Regions from separate parts of the Ornithinibacillus salinisoli genome, predicted to be linked through region 2. Evidence: predicted binding sites of a transcription regulator. Region 2 holds the regulator's gene; the other holds the start of a gene.
The links. The regulator Rex, encoded in region 2, represses fermentation and respiration genes when NADH is low (regulators of the CRP and FNR family bind a similar motif). The targets are predictions, from matches to a motif close to TTGTGAAATATTTCACAA.
Positions count from the first base shown of each region.

Region 1: the regulator Rex is predicted to act here: its motif matches at 2,250-2,267, upstream of ACFSTA_RS02865 (cytochrome ubiquinol oxidase subunit I).

Region 1 is NZ_JBHUMI010000005.1:72,152-77,553, reverse strand. It holds gene helD (RNA polymerase recycling motor HelD) at 1-1,940, shown strand, start outside; gene ACFSTA_RS02865 (cytochrome ubiquinol oxidase subunit I) at 2,484-3,833, shown strand; gene ACFSTA_RS02860 (cytochrome d ubiquinol oxidase subunit II) at 3,830-4,843, shown strand; gene cydD (thiol reductant ABC exporter subunit CydD) at 4,862-5,402, shown strand, end outside.
Region 2 is NZ_JBHUMI010000042.1:13,845-19,246, reverse strand. It holds gene ACFSTA_RS19165 (ABC-F family ATP-binding cassette domain-containing protein) at 382-2,304, opposite strand; gene moaC (cyclic pyranopterin monophosphate synthase MoaC) at 2,436-2,936, shown strand; gene ACFSTA_RS19155 (redox-sensing transcriptional repressor Rex) at 2,936-3,574, shown strand; gene ACFSTA_RS19150 (GGDEF domain-containing protein) at 3,670-5,154, shown strand; gene ACFSTA_RS19145 (MDR family MFS transporter) at 5,263-5,402, shown strand, end outside.

The DNA.
Region 1 (5,402 bases), on a different contig from region 2:
CAATGATGGATCACGAAGACGAAAATTTTTTAATATATGATTGGCGTGCTCCCATATCTAGTCTTTATTATGACTTTTCTCCGGGGCTAGCGTCATATGAGACGCTAGATGGAACAATCTCTGGTGAAATTACATTAAAAAGACAATTTATTATTAGACAAGGCAAAATTAAGGGAATGTTTGATACAGGTGTCACAATAGGAGACGAATTATTGCAACAAGCTCTTGGTAACAATGCTAGTTCATCAATGAAAAATATTGTTGCTACGATTCAACAAGAACAGAATATGATAATCAGAAATGAGCGAAGTAGTTTGCTAATTGTACAAGGTGTTGCAGGAAGTGGAAAAACTTCCGCCGCTTTGCAGCGTATTGCCTATTTAATGTATAGGTATCGGGAGAAGCTTCATGCTGATAATGTTGTTATGTTTTCGCCGAATCCGCTCTTTTCAAGCTATATATCAAATGTCCTACCTGAGTTAGGGGAAGCAAATGTAAGGCAAACTACATTTTTGGATTATTTAAAAGATAAGATCGATGATAGCATTACAATAGAGTCGCCTTTTGAACAAATGGAATATGTACTTACACAAAAAGAAAGTAATAGTTATCAAACGAGAGTAAAAGGCATGGATTATAAATCAAGTATTGCATTTATGAAGCTTATTGATGACTTTTTAACTCAATTAGAAGAAGATGGATTGCACTTCAAAAATATTACGTTTCAAAAGCGTATTCTCATTTCCAAAGAAGATATCAAGAATTATTTCTACTCTTTAAATAAGGAGATTTCCATCCCAAATAAAATGGAAATCGTTGTGAAATGGTTGTTGAAGGAGTTACAAAACCACCAAAAGGTAGAAAAAGATAAAGATTGGGTAATGGAACAGGTTGAGTTATTGGATAAAGAAGCATACTTAAAAGCTCATTATGAAGATAATGACGATGATGTGAGTATGGAGGAAGATATTTTGCGGGAAGCAGTTGTTAAACGATTTTTTGCTCGCATCAAAAAACAGGTGAAACAATTCAAGTTTGTTCATGTATTAGCAACTTATTATAAACTGTTTCATGAAGGGACTGTAAATGTGGATGTTCCGTCAGAGTGGGGGCAAATAGCTGTTCAAACGTCCAAGAATTTATCTAATCGATTTTTGACGTGGGAGGATGCGACTCCTTATGTGTATTTCCAAGGTAAGTTACTAGGAGATAATGCGGATCGATCAGTCAGGCATTTATTTGTTGATGAGGCACAGGATTACTCTGCGTTTCAATATGCTTATATAAAGCATATATTCCCTTATACAAGAATGACGCTATTAGGCGATATTAACCAGGCAATCTATTCATTAGCGACAAAAGAAAACCCCTTGGTACCGCATAGCTTAGAAAGTAGTCATGAACGAATCACATTGACAAAAAGTTATCGTTCCACGAAGCAAATTGTCGAATTCACAAAGAAGTTTGCACCTGGAGAAGAGTTGATAGAAGCATTCGAAAGGGAAGGAAACTTACCTAAGGTTATTCAAGTGAATGAGGAAAGCCAAAAAAGAGAAGTATTAATACATGTGATAGAAGAACTTCAAGATAAAGGTAACGAAACGATAGCAATTATTTGTAAGACCCTTCAAGAAAGCAAGGAGATATATGAGCTTTTACACGGGCAACTCCCTGTCCACATGATTAATGAAGAAACCTATTCTTTCACAAGAGGTTTATTGGTGTTACCGATTTATTTGGCAAAAGGAATTGAATTTGATGGTGTCATTATTCCCAATGCCTCTGATCAATATTATGTAGAGGAATCAGATCGGACACTGTTTTATACAGCGTGTACACGAGCGATGCATGAGCTCGTATTGATCGTTGAAGGAGAACCATGTTTCTTTATAGATGAGGTGCAACGTAATACGTATGAATTGATTCAATCGACGACATAAAATGCATTTCCCAGTTAACTATGCCTCATCGGTAGAAAAATACCGATGAGGTTTTTTATGGTTTATAGTCTTCACTTTGTAATGAAAATAGATAGTGAAAAAGATATATGACATGGTGAAATATATTAAATGTGACAAATACGATTATAAAAGGGCTAATGACATCAGTTTCTCATGTAATAGAAAAGATAGGCATACATGCAGTAGTTAGATCCATTAATGTACTTGATGTCCACGAATACTTTCAGGTGAAGCTGTTTTAAGAAATACCGCTCCATGCATTGTGGAATGTCTCCTTTTTCGTTTACATATTGAATAATTTCATATACTAAGTATATAAAACGGTCTACTGTAAAAAAATCTAGTCATAAAATGTCAAGCAATTGTCAACCCATCATGTGTAATATTCCATGAAAATGTTTTATACTATGGATATAGTGGAAAATAAATATTAATCGAGAATACTTTTCTTCATTTTTTATAATTATGTTTGTTCATTAATGAACAAAGTATGTTTTTCCCGAAGGAGGGCTATACATGTTGATGGATTTAGATCCAGTTTTAATGAGTCGGTTACTTACGTCATTAACACTTGGTTTTCATATAATTTTTGCAACATTAGGTGTGGGCATGCCATTAATGATCTCTGTTGCTGAGTTCCTTGGGATTAAAAAGAAAGATACTCATTACTTGATGCTGGCCAGAAGGTGGGCTAGAGGGTTTGTCATAACTGTTGCAATAGGTGTTGTGACGGGAACCGCCATTGGGTTGCAGCTATCCTTGCTATGGCCCAACTTTATGCAAGTTGCTGGAAACGTCATAGCTTTACCGTTATTTATGGAAGTTTTTGCGTTTTTCTTTGAAGCAATTTTCCTTGGGATATACTTATACACTTGGGATCGTTTTAAGAAACCATTTACTCACTGGTTATTAACATTACCCGTAGTAATTGGTGCTGGAATGTCTGCCGTGTTTATTACCACGGTAAATGGTTTTATGAACACTCCAGAGGGGTTCCTACTAGACAACGGTCACTTCGCGGCTGTTAACCCGATTGCGGCCATGTTGAACCCTGCTACACCTACGAAAGTATTTCATGTATTAACAACAGCATATGTAACCGTAGCAGCTATCCTTGCTGCGATTACTGCATTTATGATATTGAAAAAGAAAACATCTGATTATCATAAGAAAGCCTTGCAGTTAACGATGACATTAGTATTAATTTTCGGTATCTTATCCGTTTTAGCAGGAGATGTTTCTGCGAAGTTTCTTGCCGAACATCAACCAGAAAAATTGGCTGCTGCGGAGTGGCATTTTGAAACCGAAGCGGGCGCGGATCTTATCGTGTTTGGTTGGTTGAATGATGCCCATGAAGCTATCGGAGAAATTCGAATCCCTAAGTTCCTAAGTTTCTTAGCACATGGTGATTTTAATGCAGAGGTGATTGGTTTAGAAGAGTTTCCAGAAGATGTGAGACCACCATTATGGGTGCATTATATGTTTGATTTAATGGTAATGATTGGTTTTACGCTAGTGGGGATATCTATGCTTTATTTGATCTTTAGTAGGGTCAAGAAATGGAATGAACATCATAAAGGCATCTTATCTTTAATTGTTTTAAGTGGGCCACTAGCTATGTTGGCCATTGAATTTGGCTGGATCTATGCAGAAGAAGGTCGACAGCCTTGGATATTACGTGGATATATGACAGTAGAAGAGGCAGCGACTAATTCACCTTATGTGGGTATTATGTTCATATTGTTCTTAGCATTATATATCGTACTTGGAACTCTATGTGTCGTTATATTAAGAAAGCTATTTCGAAATACTCCGGTAGAGGCAGAGCTAGAGAAACAGTACCCTACACTAGAAAAGGGTGATACGAAATGAGTTATGAGATCATTGGTATTACAGTATTATGGCTATTCTTATATGGGTATTTAATCGTTGCGTCGGTTGACTTCGGTGCAGGATTCTTTGCCTATTATGCAAAGGTGACGAAGAAGGACCATATCATTAATCGTTTAATAGCAAGGTATTTATCCCCTGTTTGGGAAGTAACCAATGTGTTTTTTGTATTTTTCTTTGTTGGAGTTGTTGGCTTTTTCCCAGATACTGCTTATTACTATGGTGCAGCATTATTAGTACCTGGGAGCATAGGGATTATATTGCTAGCTATTAGAGGCTCGTTTTATGCGTTTGAAAATTACGGTTCCAAAAACAGTAATGTGTATATGTTTTTGTATGGAGCGACGGGGTTATTTATTCCCGCATCATTGTCTGTTGCACTAACCTTGTCAGAAGGTGGATTTATTGTTGAAGAAGGTGGAGCTGTTACGTTAAACTATCTGGATCTTTTCACAAGTCCATTATCTTGGAGTATTGTCGGTTTAGCAGTTGTTTCGGTATTGTTTATTAGTGCTACATTCCTTACTTTTTATGCTTCTCGTGCGAATGATCATGCTGCTTTAAAATTAGTACGGGGATATGCATTGTTTTGGAGTACCCCTACAATTATTGCGGCCCTAACAGCCTTCATCTTTTTAGGTCAACACAATGAAAGACACTTTAACAATATGATGGATTTATGGTGGATGCTCGGCTTATCGGTCGGATTCTTTATGATTGCGATGCTACTTCTTTACGCTGGAAAGTATTATGGTCTTGCGTTTATCAGTGTCATGCTACAATTTTTATTCGCATTCTTTGCGTATGGTATTGGTCATTACCCATTCATTCTTGATCCGTATATTACAATCCAACATAGTGCTACCCATGAATCGATGGGAATTGCGTTGGTAATAGTATTCATAGCAGGGTTATTATTATTAGTTCCTTCGTTGATACTATTAATGAAGTTATTTTTATTCGATGCGGATTATGTTAGAGGGAAAAAATAATCGAGGAGAATCGTTTATATGAAAAGTTTAAAAGAAATAGCATCAGCGCAAAAAAAAGATATGTTATTTCTCTTTATGGTTGCGGTTGTTATAGGAACAGCAATTGTATTTCAAGCATTTCTCCTTGTAAAAGCTGTTGATGGTGTATTTTTGAACGAGCAGTCCATATCACAAGTCCTTCCAACATTGGGAGGGCTATTTCTCGTTTTACTTGTGAGAACGATAGGTAACTACTGGAAAGGTAAAAGAGGAATAGAGATGGCGACAAAAGTAAAACGACACTTAAGAAAAGAATTGATGGAAAAATATGCTAAAAACCCTCTACAGTCTTCTTTACGTGGGCAAACTGGAGGAAAAGTTAGCATGATGATGGATGCGGTTGATGAAGTTGATAATTATTTTAGTAAATATATCCCACAAGTCATCCAAACAACATTTATTCCAATTTTAATTCTCATAATTGTTTTCACACAACATGTAAATTCAGGATTAATTATGTTAGTTACTGCTCCATTCATTCCTATTTTTATGATTGTTATTGGTATGAAAACAAAAGTGA
Region 2 (5,402 bases):
GACAGTTTTTCATCTCCTTTCTTCAAAAAAATCTGCACGTTAGTCATAAACATCTTCTTTCACTAAACTGAGTCGTTTAAGTGCAATTGTTCACATTCATATAATTATTTTAACATAATTATCCACTTTACTTGTATTTGTATGGAAAGTTAGCACAACAATTGGAGAGCGTTTTAGCAACCGAATTATGCAGTTGACAAGAGTTTATGTCTTCTTGTTAAATCGTGTCAATTTGCTTCCGTTTTGTGTATAAACGTTATTAAATCAACAAAAATAAGCAGTCCAATTTATATATTGATTGGACTGCTAAAAGTATTGATATTTTATATTTTGTACTTCAAAATAGAACCCGTTATTTTTCTTCATGTGGTTTTTTGTACATTAAACATCTTGTAGAGCGGTCCATTCTTCCATGAGCTTCTCTATCTCGTGTTTTAGCTCATTTGATTTATTTGTAAACTCTAAAGCTTTTTCATGGTCCTCATAAACTTCCGGCTCGGTCATTTTTTCTTCTAACGATGAGAGTTCTTCTTCCAGCTTTTCAATCGTTTCTTCCAGCTTAGCAATCTGGCGTTCTCGTTTTCGTTGCTCGCTTTGTAGCTTCTTTTCTTCTTTAAAGCTTCTTTTTTTGTCGTCTGCATGATCTGTTGTCTCTTCTGTTTCTTGTAACTTAATTAATTCCTCTTCTTCTTGTTTTTTCTCCATGTAGTAATCATAGTCACCTAAATACACGGTGACACCATCTTTTTGCATCTCAACGACCTGATCGGCTATCTTATTAATGAAATAGCGGTCATGTGATACAAAGATAATGGTCCCTGGAAAATCGATTAGTGCTGCTTCTAATACTTCCTTGCTATCAATGTCCAAATGGTTGGTAGGTTCATCTAGTACGAGTAAATTCGCTTTTTGCATGCGGAGCTTAGCTAATGCTAGTCGTGCTTTTTCGCCCCCACTTAACGAATTAACTGGTTTTAGTACATCATCTCCAGAAAATAGAAAATTTCCAAGTACCGTTCGAATATCTTTTTCATTAATATGAGGATATTCATCCCAAAGCTCATTTAAAACGGTTTTTGATGAATTTAAGTTCGCTTGCTCTTGGTCATAGTATCCGACTTGTACATTGGTGCCAAGCTGGATTTGACCAGAGGTTTGTGTTAACTTACCGATAATTGTTTTTAATAATGTAGTTTTTCCGACTCCGTTTGGCCCAACTAGAGCGATACTTTCACCACGGTTAATATGGAGCTTAAGATCTTTAAATAGTGGTTCGTTTTCATCATCGTATTGAAACGATAATTGATTTATTTTAAGCACGTCATTTCCACTTCGTTTATTTATTTGAAATGACATGGAAGCGGACGCTTCATCGCCAAGTGGTCTATCTAGTTTATCCATTTTCTCTAACTGTTTTCGCCGACTTTGAGCGCGCTTTGTAGTCGAAGCTCGTACAATATTTTTTTGGATAAACTCTTCCATTTTTTTAATTTCCGTTTGTTGCTTCTCAAATTCTTTTAATTCCTGTTCATAATTTAACGCTTTTTGTTGTAGGAAATCACTGTACGTTCCATGGTATTTTTTCGTATTGTGACGAGAGATTTCATATACAATTGAAACGGTCTTGTCTAGGAAATAGCGATCATGAGAAACAATGGTTACTGCACCGGGATAACTGACTAAGTAATTCTCAAGCCAGCTCAATGTTTCGATATCTAAATGGTTTGTAGGCTCATCTAGAATAAGTAATGCTGGTTTTGTGAGGAGTAATTTTCCTAGGGCTAACCTCGTTTTTTGGCCACCACTAAGCTCGTTTATCGGTGTTTGATCATCATAGTCCTGAAAGTTAAGTCCTGATAAGACAGCTTTTATATCAGCCTCATATCGATATCCACCATTATCCTCAAAAGACTGCTGCAAACTATCATAGTCTTTGAGTACCTTTTCATATTCTTTCTCTGACATTTTGTCTACTTCGATCATTTTCTTCTCTAGGATCCGTAATTCTTTTTCTTGAATGAGAAGAGATTCAAACACTTCCAACATTTCATTCCAAATTGTATTTCCAGATTCTAAACCAGTATGTTGAGACAAATAGCCGATAGTAAGATCTTTTGGCTTAAACAATTCTCCATCGTCATAGGATAGTTCATTTGCCATTATTTTAAGCAATGTTGATTTACCAGCGCCATTTCTTCCAACGATTGCAATTCTATCTTTATCTTTTATTTCAAGTTTTATATTTGATATTATTTCCTCTGCACCATAGGATTTTGAAATTCCGTTTAGTTGCATGATTATCATACGTTTTCACCTCAGATAGTATCAGTTTATCGTATTATGAAAGAGATAAGCAATACTATTTGTGAAAATAATCACGACTTCTAGTTGATTTTCTGATAAAATAGAGTTGATAATATATTGGAGATGAGCGTATGTCAGAGTTTACACATTTTAATGCTCAGGGCCGAGCGCAAATGGTTGATATTAGTGAAAAAAAAGAAACAGAAAGATTGGCAGTAGCTAGATCTAGTGTCTTTGTAACGGAAGAAATCTATAAGAAGATTACAGATCGTTCCATAGAAAAGGGAGATGTCCTTGCTGTAGCACAAGTGGCTGGTATTATGGCAGCAAAGAAAACCTCTGATTGGATCCCAATGTGTCACCCATTAGCATTAAAAGGAATTGATATTGCATTTCATTGGAATACGGATGACAAAATGTATGAATTGGAGATACAAGTAGCAGTAAAGACAAAAGGTAGTACTGGTGTTGAAATGGAAGCGTTAACCGCTGCTTCAGCAACAGCACTTACAATATATGACATGTGTAAAGCAATAGATAAAGGTATGGTAATTGGTAACACCTATTTACTTGAGAAAACTGGTGGAAAATCAGGAGACTTTTATCATCCGCAACTAGAGGAGGAAAACTAATGGATCAAAATAAAATACCACAAGCCACCGCTAAACGATTACCTTTATACTATCGATTTCTAAACAATTTGCAGCATCAAGGAAAAACACGTGTTTCTTCCAAAGAGCTAAGTGATGCGGTTAAAGTTGATTCGGCTACTATTCGTAGAGATTTTTCCTACTTTGGTGCATTAGGCAAAAAGGGTTATGGCTATAATGTGGAATATTTACTTGGATTCTTCCGAAAAACGCTTGACCAAGATGAGTTAACGGAAGTTGCCTTAATTGGTGTCGGTAACTTGGGAACCGCATTCCTTCACTATAATTTTGTCAAAAATAATAATACAAAAATTATGATGGCATTTGATACAGATCCCGATAAAATAGGAACGGAAATTGGTGGGGTACCTATTTATCATATCGATGAATTAGAAGAAAAAATTAATGGAGTGAAGGTAGCGATATTAACAATTCCAGCTAGCGAAGCGGATAGCGTTACAGAAAGATTGGTGTCAGAGGGGATTACTGGTATTTTAAATTTTACACCAGCCCGGATAACAGTACCTGATCATATTCGTGTCCACCATATTGATTTAGCAGTTGAATTACAGGCATTAGTATACTTCTTAAAACATTACCCATTAGATAAAAATGATTGAGGCTCACCAGGTGCCTGTCACCGACAAATTTCGACAAGTGACAGGCACTTTTTTATATTCGTCATTAGTTACTTCAAGAATGGGGGAGGAGCGGTGTGAAGTCTAACTTTAGATTGAAGTTATTTTTAGTTATGATTGTATTTGCTATCGTCATTTCTTTTACAATGGCTATCATAAACTATGTTAAAGAACGAGAACAAGCAATAGACCAAAATCAATTACAAGCACAGCAAATAGAAGATATTGTGTATGATTCTATTCGGATGATCGATAAGGCATATAGTATTATTGATCAGGATACAACTCAAAATATGGAAGAGAATTCGAGGATTCTATTAGATAAATATGAAGATAACCCAAATTTTAACACATGGAATTTTAAGAAATTAAAAGATGATCTTGGTATGGATGTCTATATAATTAATGATAAGAACGTGATCACACATAGTAGTTTTAAACCTGATCTTGGACTAGACTTTTCACAATGTTGTAATGAATTTTCGCAATTATTAGATGAAAGACGAGTATCAGAGGAGATTCACATTGATGGGATGGATTTGCAGCAAAAAACGGGAGAAATAAAGAAATTTAGCTATGTTCCAACCCCGGATAAGAAGTATTTAATAGAATTGGGCTATGCGTTAGAGGACGGGATGATCTTTCAAGAATTTAATTTTTTTCATAAGATAAATGAATTAGTCGAGCAGTATCCCATGTTAAATGAAATAAATATATTAAATACCGATGGTTTTATATTTGGGAAATCCACCGAAGAAGAACATTTACCAGCAAATCGAAAGGAAATATTTAATCAGACAGTTAAAGGGAAGAATTCCGGAGAAATAGAAAGTGATTGGCATGGTGAACAAGCGTTATATAGGTATGTTTTTTATAGTGCTGATAAAAATAGGGGGATCTCAACTAATAGAGTTTTGGAGATAATTTATAACGAAAATGAATTACAATCTATCTTGAGTAAAAATACGAAATTATTCATTATTCAGCTACTTATCGTGTTAAGTGTCACTATTATTCTCGCCTTAATAATAACAAAGTGGGTTGCAAGGCCAATGTATCTTGCTTTTCATGATAGTTTAACTGGGGTAAAGAACCGTGCAGCGTTTGATGAATGTATCCAAGTGGCAATAAATAATCAAAATTGGTTCGCATTATATATGTTAGATTTAGACAATTTTAAATTAGTCAATGACAAATTAGGGCATGACCAAGGTGATTATGTGTTAATACTTATTGCTCAGACGATTCAGTCTGCAGTTCCACATAATGGACTAACGTTTAGGCTGGGTGGAGATGAATTTGCTGTTATACTTCCAGTAGAAGAACTTCAGCAAGTAGAAGAGGTGGCACATAATATAATAGAAAAGTTAAAAGCATCCCTTCACCAGCATGAATATCTAGCTGATTTGAATGTTACCGCTAGTATTGGAATAGCAATGGCTCCAGAAAATGGTATGGATGCCGAAATGCTAACAAAAAAAGCTGACATAGCCCTGTACAAAGCAAAAGAAAAAGGAAAAAACCAATATTGGTGCCTGTCACTAGCAAATTCATTAGACTAAAAAAATAGGTGCCTGTCACTGTCAAAATTCGACAAGTGACAGGCACCTATTTTTTTGGTAGGCTAAAAGTAGTTCGTTACTCGAAATAATTTACTGCTGGAGGATATTATGGGAAAAATTCATCAAAAATGGTTAGTTGTTATAGCTGTATTATTCGGTACGTTTACCGTAATTTTAAATAACAGTATGTTAAATCCTACATTGCCTAGATTTATGGAAATGTTTGAAGCGGATGCAGTTGAAGTTAG